DNA from 4 places in the Bradyrhizobium sp. 40 genome. Region 3 is predicted to be linked to each of the others. Evidence: predicted binding sites of a transcription regulator. Region 3 holds the regulator's gene; each other region holds the start of a gene.
What was found. Region 3 encodes PhoB, which activates phosphate uptake and scavenging genes when phosphate is short. Its sites were predicted from a motif close to TGTCATNNANCTGTCAT; they were not measured.
Positions count from the first base shown of each region.

Region 1 (2,198 bases), 1.5 Mb from region 3:
TCGCCGGTCATGGGATCGCCGCTGCGGCTGAACGCGACCGCGCCGGTGTGGCCGGCGCCGTGCGACATGATCTCGGCGCGCCGTAGCGCGGCCGCCGCGCTCTGGCATTCCTCGGCCGCACCTGCGACCGGCGAGCCGTCCTCGTCGGTCAGGAAAGGTAATGCAACGTAATAGGTGACATCGGACATGGTCGGCTCCGATAGCTGACACTCAGGCGGCGCTGCTCTTGCTGCGCGAGGTCTCCGGAATGCAGCCTGCGGAAACCGCCGCCTGCAATTCCTCCAGCTCGGCCTCCAGATATTCATTGGCCATGATCAGCGCCTTGATGGTGCTGCGCAGATTGCCGTCGCACATCGCGATCGCCTGATCACAGGCTTGTTCATAATGGCTGTTGTCGAGAAGGGCGGCTGCCGACATCTGCGTTTTCCTTGGACGGTTTTCCGGGGGCGTTGGTGTCCAAATGTTCTTATTTTGTTCCTTTTGAGTCAAGCGGATTCACATGCGGCGGGTCGCCGTGAGCTGTCCTCCTGTGGATCAGGCGATGATATCGGGCGTGATCTGGTCTTCGATGAACGCGATACGGTCACGCAACAACAGCTTGCGTTTCTTCAACCGCTGTAACCGCAACAGGTCGGGGGCGGGCGATTGATGCAGTGCATCGATCGCTGCATCAAGATCTCGGTGTTCCTGGTGCAACCGGGCGAGCTCGGATTCGAGTTCGCGCGCATCTTCATTGGTCATGTCTGCGGTGGCCGAAAAACCGATAGGCGTGAGATTAAGGCTGTGGATGCCCTGTGGAAACTATCGTCCTTGCGCGCCGTGATCGCAAGCGATCTCGGGCTGTCCCGCGTCGATCTCCCGCGGGATATTTCTGCGGTCGCTCCGACGTTGCGCAAGCGCATTGATATCACGGATTTTTCCCGCGTGGTTCCCTTACTCACGCTTCGTTACATATGAATTTTCAAAAATGACAGTGCGACGACGGTTACCCATCGACAGAACGAATCGGTGATGTACACTTCGTCGTCCGGTCGAATCCAAGGTTCACCCCTACCGAGGAGGTTTCGAATGACAATTCAGGCACATCTGGTTGAATTGGAACGGAAGCACAAAACTCTCGAAAACGAATTGCACGAAGCTCTCGTGCACCTTTCAACAGACGACCTGCAAATTGTTGAGTTGAAGCGCCGGAAGTTGATGGTCAAGGACCAGATCGAGCGTCTCAGGCACGGCGACACGCTCCACTAGTAACCCCGTAACAGCGTAGAGTTGATCGCACCCTTTCAGGCAGGGATGGGAGCCTTTGCGCTCATCCCTGCTGCAAGGCGCGCAGCGTGCAAGGATTTCGCGGCTCTAGCTTCTTGTCTGGACGCGCTTCTTTACGCGCAACCGGAATCCCCTTCGCTTTAAACCACTAGATGTTTGCGAGCTCGGCAACGTGATCCGCGATCGCGAGCGATGACGTCAATCCGGGCGACTCGATGCCGAACAGATTGATCAGGCCTTCGACGCCGTGATCGCGCGGGCCCTGCATCAAGAAATCCTGCGTGGCCACCGCCGGCGGCACGATCTTCGGGCGGATGCCCGAATAGCTCGGCATGAGCGCGCCGTCAGGCAACGTCGGCCAGTATCTGCGGATCGCCGGGTAGAAGCGCTCGGCGCGTGACGGGTCGACCTCATAGTCGATCGTCTCGATCCACTCGACGTCGGGGCCGAAACGCGCTTGTCCTGCCATGTCCAGCGTCAGATGCACCCCTAGCCCACCGGGCTCGGGCACCGGATAGATCAGGCGCGAGAACGGTGCCCTGGCATTGCAGCTGAAGTAGTTTCCCTTGGCGAGGTAGGCCGTCGGGATCCGTTCCAGCGGCATGCCCTCGATGTTGCGCGCCACGGTGGTCGCCGAGAGCCCGGCGGCGTTGACGAGGAGGCTGCATTGCAGCGTCATCGGCGCTTCGCCGCCCGCCTCGATCTCGATCACGCCGGCGGTCGCCTTGGCACGGATCAGCGGGGTGTGGAACGCGAAGGCCGTGCCCGCGTCCTCGGCTTCGCCGCGCAGCGAGAGCATGTAGGCGTGGCTGTCGATGATGCCGGTCGACGGCGACAGCAGCGCGGCGTCGCAGGCGAGCGCCGGCTCCAGCGCACGTGCCGCATCGCCCGTGAGCAACTGCATGTCGAGCACGCCGTTGGCCTCGGCATGC
Region 1 is NZ_CP064688.1:970,562-972,759, forward strand. It holds gene IVB40_RS04515 (hypothetical protein) at 1-188, opposite strand, end outside; gene IVB40_RS04520 (hypothetical protein) at 211-417, opposite strand; gene IVB40_RS04525 (DUF465 domain-containing protein) at 535-741, opposite strand; gene IVB40_RS04530 (DUF465 domain-containing protein) at 1,069-1,248, shown strand; gene IVB40_RS04535 (NAD(P)/FAD-dependent oxidoreductase) at 1,415-2,198, opposite strand, start outside.
Region 1: IVB40_RS04530 (DUF465 domain-containing protein) is a predicted target of PhoB. The motif match lies at 968-984, and genes of this name have one in related genera.

Region 2 (2,198 bases), 2.7 Mb from region 3:
CAACCTGCTGATCGGCTATGGCGGTTTGCTGTCCTTCGGCCATGCGATGTTCCTGGGCACGGCCGGCTATTGCAGCGCGCATGCGCTGAAGGTGTGGGCGTTGCCGCCGGAGCTCGGCATCCTCGTCGGCGTCGCCGGTGCCTTCGTGCTCTCGCTCATCACGGGCTATATCTCGATCCGCCGCCAGGGCATCTATTTCTCGATGATCACGCTGGCGCTGTCGCAGCTTCTGTACTTCATCTACCTCCAGGCCCCGTTCACACATGGTGAAGACGGCATCCAGGGCATTCCGCAGGGACGCATGTTCGGCGTCTTCGATCTGACCAAGCCGACCGTGCTCTACTACGTGGTTCTGGTAGGCTTCCTCGCCGGCTTCCTGCTGATCTTCCGCATCATCAACTCGCCGTTCGGCGAAGTCCTCAAGGCGATCCGCGAGAACGAGCCGCGCGCGATCTCGCTGGGTTACCGCACCGATCAGTACAAGTTCCTGGCTTTCGTCCTGTCGGGCACGCTGGCCGGCTTTGCCGGTGCGTTGAAAGTCTTCGTGGCGCAGAACGCCTCGCTCACCGACGTGCACTGGTCGATGTCGGGCGAAGTCGTGCTGATGACGCTGGTCGGCGGACTCGGAACCGTGTTCGGTCCCGTGGTCGGTGCCTTCGTGATCATCGCCATGCAGCAATATCTGGCGGGGTTCGGCCAGTGGGTGACCGTGATCCAGGGCTCGATCTTCGTGATCTGCGTGCTCACCTTCCGCCGCGGCGTCATCGGAGAAATCGCGCATTACTTCCGGCGGTCGCTGTAAGTCATTGATATAATGGAAGATGTGTTGACGCGCGAAAGCGGTGGATGATCCGGCTCCACGGGCGTGAGGTGGCACGCGCGTGGATCGAAAATGGTCTATGACAGTTTCATGACGGCCCGCTCGGGCCAGGCCATTATCCAACCGGTAGTCTCTCTCCCATGATGCGATTGTTTCGCGCTTTCCTGCCCAAGGAAGAACGGTTCTTCGACCTGTTCGACCGCCACGCCCAGACCGTGATCCAGGGCTCGATCGCGCTCCAGAGCATGCTCAACGGGGGCGAGGAGACGCCGGTCTATTGCCAGCGCGTCAACCAGTTCGAGAACGATGCCGACAACATCACCCGTGAGGTGCTGACGGCGGTGCGCCGTACCTTCATCACCCCGTTCGACCGCGGCGACATCAAGAACCTGATCACCTCGATGGACGACGCCATCGACCAGATGCAGCAGACCGCCAAGGCCGTGATGCTGTTCGAGGTCCGCAGCTTCGAGCCGCCCATGCGGGAGATCGGCGGGCTTCTGATCGAATGCGCCAATCTGGTCGGCCGTGCGCTGCCGTTGATGCAGAAGATCGGCCAGAACGTGGCCATGCTGACCGCGATCACGGAAGAGCTGGGCAAGCTGGAAGGCCGCGTCGACGATCTCCATGATATCGGGCTGAAGGAACTGTTCCTCAAGCATCGCAACGGCAACGCGATGGATTTCATCGTCGGCGCAGAGATCTACGACCATCTCGAGAAGGTGGCCGACCGCTTCGACGACGTCGCGAACGAGATCAACAGCATCGTCATCGAGCAAGTTTAGGGCAGGGGACCGCGCCGTGGATGTTGCGTTGGGTCTTCCCGTCCTGGTCGGACTGATCGCCGTCGCGCTGCTGTTCGACTTCCTGAACGGCCTGCACGACGCCGCCAATTCGATCGCGACCATCGTCTCGACCCGCGTGCTGCGGCCGCAATACGCGGTGTTCTGGGCCGCCTTCTTCAATTTCGTCGCCTTCATGGTGTTCGGGCTGCACGTCGCCCAGACCATCGGCACCGGCATCATCGATCCCGCGATCGTGGATGCCCAGGTGATCTTCGCTGCGCTGGTCGGCGCCATCGTCTGGAACCTGGTGACATGGGCGCTCGGCATCCCATCGTCCTCGTCGCACGCATTGATCGGGGGCTTGTTTGGTGCCGGCGTGGCCAAAGCGGGCCTTTCGGCGGTGGTCTGGAGCGGATTGTCCAAGACGGTGATCGCCATCGTGCTGTCTCCGCTCGTCGGCTTTCTGCTCGCGATGGTGCTGGTTGCGATCGTCTCCTGGGCCTCCGTGCGCTCCACGCCCTTTGCCGTGGATCGCGCCTTCCGCATCCTGCAATTCGCCTCCGCCTCGCTCTATTCGCTCGGCCACGGCGGCA
Region 2 is NZ_CP064688.1:4,244,984-4,247,181, reverse strand. It holds gene IVB40_RS20715 (branched-chain amino acid ABC transporter permease) at 1-802, shown strand, start outside; gene IVB40_RS20710 (DUF47 domain-containing protein) at 961-1,605, shown strand; gene IVB40_RS20705 (inorganic phosphate transporter) at 1,622-2,198, shown strand, end outside.
Region 2: IVB40_RS20710 (DUF47 domain-containing protein) is a predicted target of PhoB. The motif match lies at 900-916, and genes of this name have one in related genera.

Region 3 (2,198 bases):
AGCGCATGATCGTCGAGTCCGTCGACGCATTGATCCGCCGCGACGTCCCGCTCGGCCAGCGCGTCGTCGCCATCGACACTGAACTCGACGCGCTGCAGAAGCGCATCGAGGAACGCGCGGTGCTCACCATCGCCCGGCGCCAGCCAATGGCGGTCGATCTGCGCGAGATCGTCGGCGCCATGCGCGTCGCGACCGATCTCGAGCGCATCGGCGACCTCGCCAAGAACATGGGCAAGCGCGTTGCGGCGCTGGAGACGGACTTCCATCCGCTCAAGCTGTTCCGCGGCCTCGAGCACATGACCGACCTCGTGCAGCAGCAAGTCAAGTCGGTGCTGGACGCTTATGCCGCGCATGATTTGCCGGCGGCGATGGCGGTGTGGAAGGGTGACGAGGAAGTCGACGCCATCTGCACCTCGCTGTTCCGCGAGCTCCTCACCTACATGATGGAGGATCCGCGCAACATCTCGTTCTGTATTCACCTGATGTTCTGCGCCAAGAATATCGAGCGGATCGGCGACCACGCCACCAACATCGCCGAGACCGTGTTCTACATGATTGAGGGCCAGGCGATCACCGACAAGCGGCCGAAGGGCGACATGACGACCTTCGCCAACACGGTACCGAACACCTGAAGACTTAAGGGAGCGACGACCCGATGGGCGCACGCATTATGGTGGTTGAGGACGAGGAAGCCCTGACCGAGCTTCTCCGCTACAACCTCGAAGGCGACGGCTATGACGTCGAGACGGTGATGCGCGGCGACGACGCCGACACCCGCCTCAAGGAGCACATCCCCGATCTGATCGTGCTCGACTGGATGCTGCCGGGCCTGTCAGGCATCGAGTTGTGCCGGCGGCTTCGCACCCGTCCCGAGACCAAGCAGCTCCCGATCATCATGCTCACCGCGCGCGGCGAGGAGAGCGAGCGGGTGCGGGGTCTTGCGACCGGCGCCGACGATTACATCGTCAAGCCATTCTCGGTGCCGGAGCTGCTGGCGCGCGTGAAAGGCCTGCTGCGGCGCGCAAGCCCGGAGCGGCTCGCCACCGTCCTTGCTTTTGGCGACATCGAGCTCGACCGCGACAAGCGCCGCGTGGCGCGCTCGGGCCGGCCGATCGATCTCGGTCCGACCGAATATCGCCTGCTGGAGTTCTTCCTGGAGCATCCGGGACGGGTGTTCTCGCGCGAGCAACTGCTCGACAGCGTCTGGGGCCGCGACATCTATATCGACGAGCGTACCGTCGACGTGCATATCGGCCGCCTGCGCAAGCTGCTCAATCTCGGCCGCGAGCAGGACCCGATCCGCACCGTCCGCGGCGCCGGTTACGCGCTGGATGATCGGTTTGCCAAGGCGGAGCAGGTATAGGGTTGCAGCCTTGTTTGTTGGCAAGCTGTCCCGAATTCTTCGACGTCGTCCCGGACAAGCGAGCGCTGATCCGGGACCCATAACCACCGAACGTGGTTTGGCGAAGACTCGGAGCGACCCCTTTCGCACGGCAACTGCGCGCTCGGAGTATGGGTCCCGGCCCCCCGCGCGCAATTGCGCACTAGGCCGGGACGAGACTGAAATCGTTGAGCCGTCTTCGCGCGACGACTTGCCGTAATTACCGCGGCCCCGGCTTCACCGGTGCACGCCGCCGATCCGACGCCGGCTGGTACGCGACGCGCGAGTGCTGGGCGCAATAGGGCAGGCCGGACAGCGCCCGTCCACCGCAGAAGAAGAAGTCCGGGCTTGAGGGATCGCCGACCGGCCAGTGGCAGGTCGCCTCGTTCAATTCCAGCAGCGACAGCCGCTGGCTCATCGGCACCACGTTGTCATAGGTGACCGGATCCGGCTCAGCCTCGACCTCGAAGGCCTGCGCCAGCGCGGTGTTGCCGCGCGAGATCGGGCGGCTCACCCGCATCATGTGCTGCGCGGGGCGCGCCTTGCGCGGGCGCGGCGCTGCCGATGAAGGGCTCTTGGCGCGGCCCGAAAGGCCGAGCCTGTGCACTTTGCCGATCACGGCATTGCGGGTCACATTGCCGAGCTCCGCCGCGATCTGGCTGGCCGAAAGTCCGGCCTCCCAGAGCTTTTTCAGCTGCTCGACGCGATCATCGGACCAGGTCAAAACCGTCATTGCACCCTTTCCCTCGCTGCGCGCCAGCCATCCTGGGGCCTCGCAGCGAATGCCTAAGCCTTCAAAAACCCGTGCCGCCAGAAT
Region 3 is NZ_CP064688.1:6,975,620-6,977,817, reverse strand. It holds gene phoU (phosphate signaling complex protein PhoU) at 1-632, shown strand, start outside; gene phoB (phosphate regulon transcriptional regulator PhoB) at 656-1,363, shown strand; gene IVB40_RS33455 (GcrA family cell cycle regulator) at 1,602-2,114, opposite strand.

Region 4 (2,198 bases), 3.0 Mb from region 3:
GCACCTGCACCTTCTCGTTGACGAAGTGGCCGATATCGGTGTCGTTGTCGACGTAGAACTTCACCAGCAGGTCGTATTGACCGGCCGTGGAATAGATCTCGGAGGCGATCTCGGCTTCGGCAAGCGCATTGGCGACTACATAGGATTGGCCGAGCTTGCATTTGATCTGGACGAAAAAGGGAACCATCGCGGTCTCTCCGAAAGCATATCTGGCGGCTAATAGGCCAAACCCGGCCGGATTTAGCAAGCGAACTTGCTGGGCCGAGGGAGGCGCGCTAGGAGGGTCCATGGCTTCGAAAACGCTGAAGATCGCCCCATGACAACGCCCGTCGCGCTGACCATTGCCGGCTCCGATTCGAGCGGCGGCGCCGGCATCCAGGCCGACCTGAAGACCTTTGCCGCGCTGGGGGTTTTTGGCGCGTCCGCCATCACGGCGCTGACCGCGCAGAACACCCGCGGCGTCACCGGCATTCACGCGGTGCCCGCCGAATTCGTCACCGCGCAGATCGATGCGGTGTTTTCCGATCTCGAGGTCGGCGCGGTCAAGATCGGCATGGTGGCGCAAGCCGCCAGCATCGATGCGATCGCGGCCGCGCTGTCGCGCTGGGCGCCCCGGCATATCGTGCTCGATCCCGTGATGGTGGCGACATCGGGTGATCGCCTGCTCGCCTCCGAAGCCGTCGACGCCCTGCGCATCAAGCTGATGCCGCTGGCCTCGGTGATCACACCCAATCTGCCCGAGGCCGCGGCTCTGCTCGGCGAACCGGTCGCGGCCAGCGAGGCCGAAATCGAGAGCCAGGGGCGCCGGCTGCTGGCGCTCGGCTGCAGGGCGGTCCTGATCAAGGGCGGGCACGGCGAGGGCGCCGAGAGCATCGACTATCTAGTCGATGCCAGCACCACGATCGCGCTGGCCGCGCCGCGCGTTGCCACTCGCAACACCCATGGCACCGGCTGCTCGCTGTCCTCGGCGGTCGCCGCCGGGCTCGCCAGGGGCGAGGATCTCGAGCGCGCCGTGCGCAAAGCCAAGGCCTGGATCAGCGCGGCGATCGCGGCCGCCGATCGCTTCAGCGTCGGCCACGGCCACGGCCCGATCCATCATTTCCACAAATTCTACTGACGCCGGTCGCGAGCGCGCCGCAGCTCCGGGTTCTTGCGGAGGCCGCTGCGACGCCATGTCGCCTGATTGTCGCATGCGACTGATATTCGCGGGGTGGGCGAGGCAAGCGCGATTCGGTTCCGAAGGTGCCTCAAAGGTTCAATTGGTCATCCCCCTGTCACGGGACATTGTTACAGGCTGGCGCATGGGAAGTTACGATGTGAGTGACGAGAGCCCGGAGCGGCGCTTTCGCACGTTGTTCATCTCCGACGTTCATCTCGGAGCCCGCGGTTCTCAAGCCGACCTTCTGCTCGATTTCCTGCGTTTCCATGATGCCGACACGATCTATCTCGTCGGCGATATCGTCGACGGCTGGGCGCTGAAATCGAGCTGGCATTGGCCGCAATCGCATAACGATCTCGTCCAGAAGCTTTTGCGCAAGGCGCGCAAGGGCGCCAAGGTGATCTACATCCCCGGCAATCACGACGAGTTCCTGCGCAACTATTACGGCACGCATTTCGGCGGCATCGACGTGGTCGAGAATACCGTCCACACCGGCGCGGACGGCAAGCGCTATCTCGTCATCCACGGCGACATCTTCGACCTCGTTGTGCAGAACGCACGCTGGCTCGCCCATCTCGGCGACAAGGCCTACGACTTCGCGATCCAGCTCAATCGCTTCGTCAACTTCTTCCGGCGCATGTTCAAGGTGCCCTATTGGTCGCTGTCGCAATGGGCCAAGCAGAAGGTCAAGAACGCCGTCAACTATATCGGCGCATTCGAGCAGGCGCTCGCCGCCGAGGCGCGGCGCCACGACGCCGACGGCGTGATCTGCGGCCACATCCATTACGCGGTGATCCGCGACGAGGGCGGCATCCGCTACATGAATTGCGGCGACTGGGTCGAGAGCTGCACGGCGCTGGTCGAGCACGATGACGGCCGTTTCGAGATCATCACCTGGGCGGACCAGGCCGAGAAGCCGGCGCAGGTCCCGCAGGTTGCAGCCAGAGCTGCATGACAAAGGCAGCCTGATGCGCATCCTGGTCGCGACCGACGCCTGGCACCCGCAAGTCAACGGTGTGGTTCGGACGCTGACCAAACT
Region 4 is NZ_CP064688.1:2,526,582-2,528,779, forward strand. It holds gene IVB40_RS12050 (Lrp/AsnC family transcriptional regulator) at 1-187, opposite strand, end outside; gene thiD (bifunctional hydroxymethylpyrimidine kinase/phosphomethylpyrimidine kinase) at 317-1,117, shown strand; gene IVB40_RS12060 (UDP-2,3-diacylglucosamine diphosphatase) at 1,302-2,114, shown strand; gene IVB40_RS12065 (glycosyltransferase family 1 protein) at 2,128-2,198, shown strand, end outside.
Region 4: IVB40_RS12060 (UDP-2,3-diacylglucosamine diphosphatase) is a predicted target of PhoB. The motif match lies at 1,262-1,278, and genes of this name have one in related genera.